Regions from separate parts of the Cyanobium sp. NIES-981 genome, predicted to be linked through region 2. Evidence: riboswitches for the same ligand, from Rfam matches in the RefSeq annotation. Region 2 holds a riboswitch; the other holds the start of a gene.
What was found. A riboswitch is a leader RNA that binds a small molecule or an ion and turns the genes downstream of it on or off. The one in region 2 is predicted to bind cobalamin.
Positions count from the first base shown of each region.

Region 1: it holds a riboswitch for cobalamin, as region 2 does, so the genes downstream of both, CBM981_RS07875 (HupE/UreJ family protein) here and CBM981_RS02675 (HupE/UreJ family protein) in region 2, are expected to answer to the same signal.

Region 1 covers NZ_LT578417.1:1,536,490-1,540,827, forward strand. Annotated here, with positions in the region: gene CBM981_RS07860 (PhoX family phosphatase) at 1-966, shown strand, start outside; gene CBM981_RS07865 (hypothetical protein) at 963-1,304, shown strand; gene CBM981_RS07870 (pyridoxamine 5'-phosphate oxidase family protein) at 1,301-1,864, shown strand; cobalamin riboswitch at 1,938-2,077, shown strand; gene CBM981_RS07875 (HupE/UreJ family protein) at 2,105-2,713, shown strand; tRNA gene CBM981_RS07880 (tRNA-Gly) at 2,788-2,858, opposite strand; gene CBM981_RS07885 (MFS transporter) at 2,964-4,338, shown strand, end outside.
Region 2 covers NZ_LT578417.1:513,118-517,455, reverse strand. Annotated here, with positions in the region: gene ilvD (dihydroxy-acid dehydratase) at 1-120, opposite strand, end outside; gene CBM981_RS02690 (hypothetical protein) at 151-510, opposite strand; gene CBM981_RS02685 (uracil phosphoribosyltransferase) at 535-1,197, opposite strand; gene CBM981_RS02680 (pentapeptide repeat-containing protein) at 1,237-1,758, shown strand; cobalamin riboswitch at 1,786-1,940, shown strand; gene CBM981_RS02675 (HupE/UreJ family protein) at 1,955-2,569, shown strand; gene cobW (cobalamin biosynthesis protein CobW) at 2,579-3,658, shown strand; gene CBM981_RS02665 (hypothetical protein) at 3,655-4,074, opposite strand; gene purS (phosphoribosylformylglycinamidine synthase subunit PurS) at 4,165-4,338, shown strand, end outside.

The DNA of each region.
Region 1 (4,338 bases), 1.0 Mb from region 2:
CCCGGCACCCGCGTGGAGCCGCAGCGGCCCAGCCACTACGGGCGCTGGGGGCTGAACCAGCCCACGCTGGTGCCCCACCACGACCGCGGCCGCCCCGGCGCCGTCGCCCTGGCCAGTGACGCCGAGGTGAGCGCCTACCGGCAGCGGTTCGGCTCACTGGCGGCCCTCTATCCAGGCGAAGGCGAGGCCCGGCTCGGGGCGATCCTGATCGATGCCCACGGCGCCGCCAATGCCGTGGGGGCCACCGCCACGGCCCGTCCGGAAGACACGGTGATCGATCCCACCACGGGGGATCTGCTGATCGCCTTCACGGCCGGGGGGGGCGAGCCGGAGGAAGGGCGGGCGGATCCCGCCATCTTCTCGGGCCCGGGTGGCGAGCCCACCTGGCCCCACGGCTGGGTGATGCGCCTCACCGATGGCAACCCGGCTAGGGGTGAGCGGAGCGGTGGGCGGGACGGGGGCCGGAGCGGGAGCTTCCGCTGGCAGATGGTGGCGGTGGGCGGCCCCCCCTGGCAGGGGGGCATGGGCTTCGCCAACCCCGACAACCTGGAGGTGGACCGCTCCGGCAACGTGTGGCTCGTGACCGATCGCTCCTCGCGGCCGGACCCGGGCGATCCCTTCGGCAACAACAGCTGCTGGGTGCTGCCGAAGGACGGCCCGGCCCGGGGAGAAGCGCTCTGCTTCGCCACCGGCCCCATGGAGTGCGAGCTCACCGGCCCCTGCTTCGACGCAGGGCAGCACACGCTCTTCCTGGCCGTGCAGCACCCCGGTGAACTGAACGGCACCCGAGCGGCCAACGCCTCCACCATCCTGCGCACCCCCCTGGTGGACCGGGGCGGCACCTCCTTCGTGCAGGAGCGCACGGTGCCCCTGGGCTCGAACTGGCCCTCCGGCGTTCCGGGCCGGCCGCCCCGTCCTGGGATCGTGGCCATCCGCCGCGCCAGCGGCGGGCCCCTGCTGCCGTGAGCCCTGCTGCCGGCAGCTCCGGGCGGGCCGGCAGCAGGGCCCGCGTTCCCGCCAGCATGGGCAGGCTGCTCCCGGCCCCGATGCTCCCTCCCTGCCCCCTCTGCCCGCTCAGCGGCCCGGCCCTGGTGGCCAGGATCGCCGGGCTGCAGGCCACCGTGCTGCTGCTGCTCACCCTGCTGATCAAATCCCGGATCCAGATCAAGACCGCCTCGGCCATCGGGCTGGTCCTGCTGGCCCTGCAGACCCTGGTGTTCCTGGCCGTGGGCGGCGCCCTGGGCCTGGCGGCCACGGGCGCCGCCGCCGTGATGCTCCAGCGCCGCCAGGCCCAGGCCGCGTGAGCGACCTGCCCCCCTGGCGCCCCCTGCTGAAGGGGGCACGCCAGCGGGAAGGCCGCTCGCCCGCGGCCCGCTGGCTGCAGCTGGCCACGGTGGCCGCTGACGGCACCCCGCGGCTGCGCACCCTGGTGTTCCGGGGCTGGGCCGATGGCGCCAGCCTCGATCTGCTCACCGACGGGCGCAGTGCCAAGGCAGCCGAGCTCCGCCACCAGCCCGGGGTGGAGCTCTGCTGGCTGCTGAGCCGGGCCCGCTGCCAGTTCCGCCTGCGCGGCCGGCTTCTCGCCTTGCCTCCCGACCTGGAGATGGGCGAGCGGCAACGGCACTGGCGGGGCCTGAGCCCGGGCGGCCGGGCGCTCTGGGGCTGGCCCGCCCCGGGAGCCCCCCTGGAGGCTGGGGCGCCCTTCCCGGCAGACCTGGCCGACGACGTCCCCATGCCGGAGCACTTCCAGCTGCTGCGGATCGGGATCGGGCAGGTGGAGCTGCTGGAGCTGGTGGGCCACCCCCATCGCCGCCGCCGCTGGCGTCGCGAGGAGGGATGGCGGGAGGAGATCCTCAACCCCTGAGCCGGCCGTCCGCACCGCCCAGCCCACGCCCACTGCCCAGCCCACGCCCGTGCCCCCCGATCGCCCCCTGTGCGCAGAATGGGCGGGAGACGGTTTCCGGGGCCACCGCCGGAAGGCAAGGAGGAAAGCCCGGTGCAACTCCGGCACTGTCCCGCAGCTGTGAGGGAGCCCGGCTCCCGAGTCAGAACGCTCGCCGTTTTCCCCATTCCTTTCTGCCCGGCGCGGACACCGGGAGAATCCATGCCCCAGTTCCCGAGCACCCGTTCCCTGGCCGTGCTGGTGGCCCTCGCCACCGGTACGGCCCTGCTGGCGGGCCAGCCTGCCCAGGCCCACAGCATCGCCAGCGGCGGGCTGGCGGCCGGCTTCCTGCACCCCCTGGCCGGCACCGACCATCTGCTGCTCCTGATCGCCGTGGGCGCCGCAGCCTCCTGGCTCTCCTCCCAGCTGCTGCTCTGGGGGCTGGCCGGGGCCCTGGCCGGCGGGCTTTTCGGCGCCCTGGGCGGCGGCCTGCCCGCCGCCGAGCTGCTGGCGGCCCTGGCGGTGCCCGCGGTGGCCGCCCTGGTGCTGCAGAGCCCCAGGGCCAGCCAGGCGCCGGCCCTGGGGCTCTGCGGGGGCCTGATCGCCACGGCCGTGGCGGTCCATGCCATGCTCCACGGCCAGGAAGCACCCGCGGGCGTCGCCTCCGCCCTGTGGTGGGCCGGATCCGGCGCCGCATCCCTGCTGGTGAGCGGCGGCAGCTACCTGCTGCTGCGCCGCCTGCCCACCCGCTGGACGGCGGCGGTGGCGCTGCTGCTGGCCCTGTTCGGCGGCGTGATGGCCCTGGCTCCGCTCCGCGCTCTGGTGCTCTGAAGCCCGGTGCACTGAAGCCCGGTGCTCTGTAGTCGCTCCCTGAGAAGTGGCTCTCTGAGAGCTTTGCTCCGTGAAGCGGGCGGCGGGAATCGAACCCGCATCATCAGCTTGGAAGGCTGAGGTTTTACCACTAAACTACGCCCGCATCAGTACACACGTACTGGCGTGAGTCCTCGGGCTCGGCGGCTGGGGGCTCCGCGGCCTGAGGGCTCGGCCATTATGGCCTGCGTCCGGAACGCTCCCCACGCCCTTGGCGACCACCGCCCGCGAAGCGCCTCCGGCATCGGCGCCCCTCACAGATGCCGCCGACCTGCGCGGCGGCCCACGCCAGCGACTGCTCTGGGCCTACGGCCTGGGGGACGTCGGCACCGGCATGGGGGCCTCCCTGATCGGCTTCTACCTGCTGCGGTTCTATGTGGCGGCCGGCCTGCCCCCCTGGCTGGCCGGGCTGGCCTACGGGCTGGGGCGCCTCTGGGACGCCATCAACGACCCGATCGTGGGCTGGCTGAGCGACAAGACCAGCAGCCCCTGGGGGCCGCGGCTGCCCTGGATCCTCTGGAGCGCCGCCCCGCTCGGGGTGGCGATGGCGGCCATGTGGTGGCTGCCCCCGTGGCAGAGCCTGTGGACCAAGTTCACCATCTTCTTGCTGGTCTCGGTGGTGGCCAACAGCCTCTACACCTGCGTCAACCTGCCGTACACGGCTCTGGCGGCGGAGCTCAGCACCGATGTCTCCCTGCGCACCCGGCTCAACACGGCCCGCTTCACCGGATCGATCCTGGCCACCGTGACGGCGGCCCTGCTGGCGGGCGTGCTGGTGCGCGACCTCAGTGATGCCAGCAGCTACCTGCCCGTGGGGCTGGTGGCCGGGCTGATCATCACCGCCTCCGCCCTCCTGTGCGGCTGGGGGCTGATCCCCGCCGCCCGCCAGTGCCAGCGCCCGGAACGGTCCACCGGCACCACCCGGCGGCTGTTGCGCCGGGTGGTGCGGAACGGCCGCTTCGGCATGGTGCTGGGCCTCTATCTCCTGCTCTGGTGCTCCCTGCAGCTGATGCAGGCGGTGTCCCTGTTCTTTCTGCCGGTGGTCATGGAGGTGCCCGAAAGCATCAGCAAGCTGATCCTGCTGCCGTTTCTGGTCAGTTCGCTGGGCGGCCTCTGGCTCTGGACCGCGGTGTCCCACCGCCGCGGCCGGCTGGCGGCCCTGCGCTGGGGCGGCGGTCTGTGGATCGCTGCCTGCCTCAGCGTGATGCTGCTCCAGCCCCTGGACAGCTCGATGGAGGCCTTCGCCTGGCCCGGCAATGCCATCAGGCTGCTGCTGCTGCTGGGCACGATCGTGATCGCCGGCATCGGCGCCTCCACGGCCTACCTGATCCCCTGGTCGCTGCTGCCGGATGCCATCGATGCCGACCCGGAAAAACCGGCCGGGCAGTACAGCGCCTGGATGGTGCTGGCCCAGAAGGTGTGCATCAGCCTGGTGATCACCCTGCTCGGTGTGCTGCTCACCGCCAGCGGCTACGACGAAGCCCTCCCCAACGCTGGACAGCCCGCCAGCGCCCTGGTGACGATCCGGCTGTGCATGGGGCTGATCCCGGCGGTGCTGGTGGTGCTCGGGCTGGTGGTGATGCGCC
Region 2 (4,338 bases):
GCCGTTGGCGATGCCGATGATCGGCTTTCCGAAGTCGTCATCACCGAAGCCCACGGCCCGCAGCATGGCCCGGTTGGGCGAACGCTGAACGCCCTGGGTGATCGCATCGGAACGGAGCATGGCCGCAGCGGAAAGTGCCTGCCAGGCAACCTACCGGCCGGTGGCCATCGCCTCGAGCTGGCGACGCACGGCGTCGATGGCCTCGTTGAGTTGATGCACCTTGTCGTGCAGCTCGCGGTCATTCCGTTCGGAGCCCGGGAGCGCCGTCGGTTCGTCGAGCCCACCGCCGCTGTCCTGCAGCCGGGAGAGGCGCAGGGCGCGCTGCTGGCGGCCGCGGAGGCGCCGCTTCTCGGCTTCCGAGAGCAACCACCAGGCCAGTCCCGCCGCGCCGATCACGGCACCGGCCAGGGCGCTGATCAGCAGGGCCGAGGAATCCCCCGCCGCAGCGGCCGCCGGGTAGGTGGACGATCGGCCGCGCGAGGCGCCGGATTCCGCATGCGGGCCTGCCATCTGCAGCCTGGAACTGCCCCAAGCCTAGGCAGTGGTGCCCGCCACAGCAGCGTCGGCCGCTGGCGTGGCGGGCAGGGCGAACAGGCGCTCGGCCACCCTGCCGATCCCAGGTTCGATCTCCTGCCGTTCGGTGAGACCCGGATCCACGCAGCTGGTGTAAAGGGTGAGCCAGGGAAAGCGCTCACCGAGCAAGGAGAGGCCAGGCCCGGAGGCCAGGGTCGCGACCACCCGCAGGCGGTCTCCGCTCACGCCACGCCGTTCCAGCTGCTCCAGCAGAGCCACCAGGCTGTGGCCCGTGGCCACTTCAGGGGCGAAGACCAGCACACCGCAACGGCTCTCGATCGATGCCGGCAGGGTGCTGCCGCAGCGGTCCACATGCTGCACCCGGGCGGCGGGCAGCACCTGGCGAGCCCCGTCCCACAGGCCCAGGCCGGCGGTGAGAACGGGCAGGGCCAGGAGCGGCACCCCCGGATCCACCACCCTGCCCTCGGTAGCCCCCAGGCATCCCTCGATCGGGGTGCTGCGCTGGGGCAGCCAGTCGCGCAGGGCCTCATAGGTGAGCCAGCGGCCCAGCTCCGCCGTGGCCGTGGCGTACACGGCAGGGGGGGTGTGCCGGTTGCGCAGCACGCTGAGCCAGTGGCCGATCAGGGGGTGGGGAGGAACCACCACCCGCAGGGTCATCCCCATGGTTGCCATAAGTTGAGGCTTCACCGTAGTTGTGTGCCGATGGGCCGCCTCCGTTCCTTGCTGCTGACCCTGGGCCGCCAGCTGGTGGCGGCCTGCCTGCTGGGCGTGGTGCTGATCGGCTCGACGCCGGCCGCTCAGGCGATCACGGCTCCTGAACTGCGGGGCCAGAGGGCCCTGCAGGATCTCCAACCCGACATGCATGGCCGCAACCTGCGCCAGCAGGAGTTCCTCAAGGCGAGCCTGGAGGGCTTCGACTTCAGCGAGGCCGACCTGCGCGGAGCCGTGTTCAACGGCAGTTCGCTGCGCGAGGCGAACCTGAGCGCCGCCAATCTGGAGGACGTGGTGGCCTACGCGACCCGCTTCGATGACAGCAACCTGGAAGGGGCCATCCTGCGCAACGCCATGCTGATGCAGAGCCGCTTCAAGGGCAGCAGCATCACCGGGGCTGACTTCAGTGACGCCGTTCTGGACCTGCCCGAGCAGAAGGCCCTGTGTGCCCGCGCCACGGGTGTGAATCCCAGCACCGGAGTCGCGACCCGCGACAGCCTGGCCTGCCGCTGAGGCCGCTGGGGGTGGTCCGGGGCCCTGCCCATAGGATCGGGGTCCGGTTCCGCTGGTGATCAGCCAGCGGAGGCAACGGGGAAAGCCGGTGAAAGACCGGCACTGTCCCGCAGCTGTGAAGGCAGATCGAGCCTGGCTCCCTGTGCCCAGTCAGAACGCCCGCCGGATTTCCTGAACTCTCGGCGCGGACCGAACCATGTCCTTTTCCATCAGAGCCCCATGGGCGGCAGGCCTGCCCCTGGCGGCGGCTGGCGCGGCCCTGTCGCTCGGCCTGCCCGCCAGGGCCCACCACCTGCTCGATGTCAATGCACTGCAGCCGACACCCCTGAACGGCCTGGTGAGCGGATTGCTCCACCCCGTGATCGGCCCTGATCATCTGCTCTTCCTGCTGGCCCTCTCCCTGGTGGGTCTGCAGCGTCGCGGCCTCTGGATGCTGACCCTGCTGGCCGTCGGGATGCTGGGGAGTCTGGCCGGGTTGCTCGCCCCGGGCCTTCCCGGCGCCGAGCTCATCGTGGCCGGCACCCTGGCGGTGGTGGCCCTGGTGCTGTGGAGGTGGCTGCCGACCACCGTGCTGCTGCCGTGCATGGGCGTGCATGGCTACGTGCTCAGCGGCTCCGTGCTGGGATGGACCGCCATGCCCATCGGCTTCTACGCCGCCGGGCTGCTGCTCAGCCAGGCCGCCCTGCTGGTGTTCGCCCTGGCGCTGCTGCGGCGCCTCACCGCCAGGATCCCGGCGCGTGGGCTGCGCTGGTCGGGGCTGCTGCTGGTGGGTGCCAGTGCCTCCCTTGCCCTCTCCAATGCTGTGAGCTGAGGAGCCTCCATGACAACGCCAGTCGTGCCGCCCTCGCCCCGGCGGCTGCCCGTCACCGTGGTGACCGGCTTCCTCGGTGCGGGCAAGACCACGCTTCTGCGGCAACTGCTCACCAGGGGTGGCCAGCGCCTCGCGGTGCTGGTGAATGAATTCGGTGAGGTGGGGCTCGACGGGGATCTGCTGCGCAGCTGCGGCTTCTGCCCTGAGGACGAGATCGACCAGCGCCTGGTGGAGCTGGCCAACGGATGCCTGTGCTGCACCGTGCAGGACGACTTTCTGCCCAGCATGGAACTGCTGCTGCAGAGAGCAGACCAGCTGGACGGCATCGTGGTGGAGACCAGCGGCCTGGCCTTGCCGGAGCCGCTGGTGGCGGCGTTCGGCTGGCCCGAGATCCGCTCGCGCACCCGGGTCAATGGTGTGGTCACCGTGGTGGACGGTGAAGCGCTGGCCCAGGGGGCTGTGGTGGCGGATCCCGGGGCCCTGGAGGCCCAGCGTCAGGCGGATCCAAGCCTGGACCATGCCAGTGCGATCGACGAGTTGTTCGCCGAGCAGCTGGAGTGTGCCGACCTTGTGCTGGTGAGCCGGGCCGATGGCCTCGACGCCGCCGGTCTGGAACGGGTGCGGCGGCGGGTGGAGGCCCTGGTCCGGCCTGGAACCCCGATTGTTCCGATGGAGCGGGGCCGGATCGACCCCGCCCTGGTGCTGGGGCTCCACGGCCGCGACGACGACCACCTCCTGGAGGCCGGGGAGCCCCACGACCATGACCACAGCCATGTGGCCATGGATGCCGTGGCGCTCCGGCTGATGGGCGTCTGGAGCCGGCCCCAGGTGGAAGCGGCCGTGGCCCAGCTCTGCCGTGAGAGCGGCCTGGTGAGGGTGAAAGGGCGGCTGCTCCTTCCAGGCAAGGCCCGGCCACTGATGATCCAGGCGGTGGGTCCCCGGCTCGAGAGCTGGTTCGAGGCCGGGGGATCCGGCGATCAGCCCGCCCGAGAGATGCCAGCGGGGACCCTGGAACTGGTGATGCTGGGCTTCGGACTTGACGCCACGGGGCTGGAGGCGTCCCTGCGGCAGACCCTGGAAGCGACCTAGTCGAGGGGGAGATCCCCCTGGGCGCAGATGCCGTCCCAGCAGAGGGCCTGCTCCTCGCTCCAGCGCGGTTCCACCGGCACCCAGGTGGTGGCCGGCTCCCCTGTTCTGTGCCGTTGCATCGTGACGCTGCCGCGCCCGTCGTGGCGGAATTCGATGCTCTGACCGTCGAGAAGCAGACGCCAGCGCCTGCCGATCTCCTCCACCTGGAGATGGCAATCAGCCCAGGGACCGTTGCGGTCGCGGCAACGCAGCTGAATCGGCTCAGCCAGCGGCGTTGCTGCAGCGGCCGCCATGTCCTGGGCCGTGGCCGAACCGATCGGAAGAACCGCGACCTGCAAGGCCACCAGAAGCAGAAGCCTCCAGAACCGGCTCTGCTGGGCGCTCCCACCGGAGGCCTGGCCCAGGAGGAACGGCATGGTGCGCCCCGCGGCTACCTCTTCAAGCTGCCCCGCGCCAGGGAACAGGGCGCCATGGGCTGCCAAGATTTAACAAACTCCGGCTGCGCCGTGCCCGTCTACAACGCCCGCGTTCAGGTCTCTCTGCGTCCATCGGTTCTCGATCCCGCCGGCGAGGCCACCCGTGCCGCCGCCGCCCGCCTCGGCGTGGGCACGGTGCGGAGGCTGCGCATCGGCAAGGCGATCGAGGTGGAGCTCGAGGCGCCGGATGTCGCCACGGCGCGC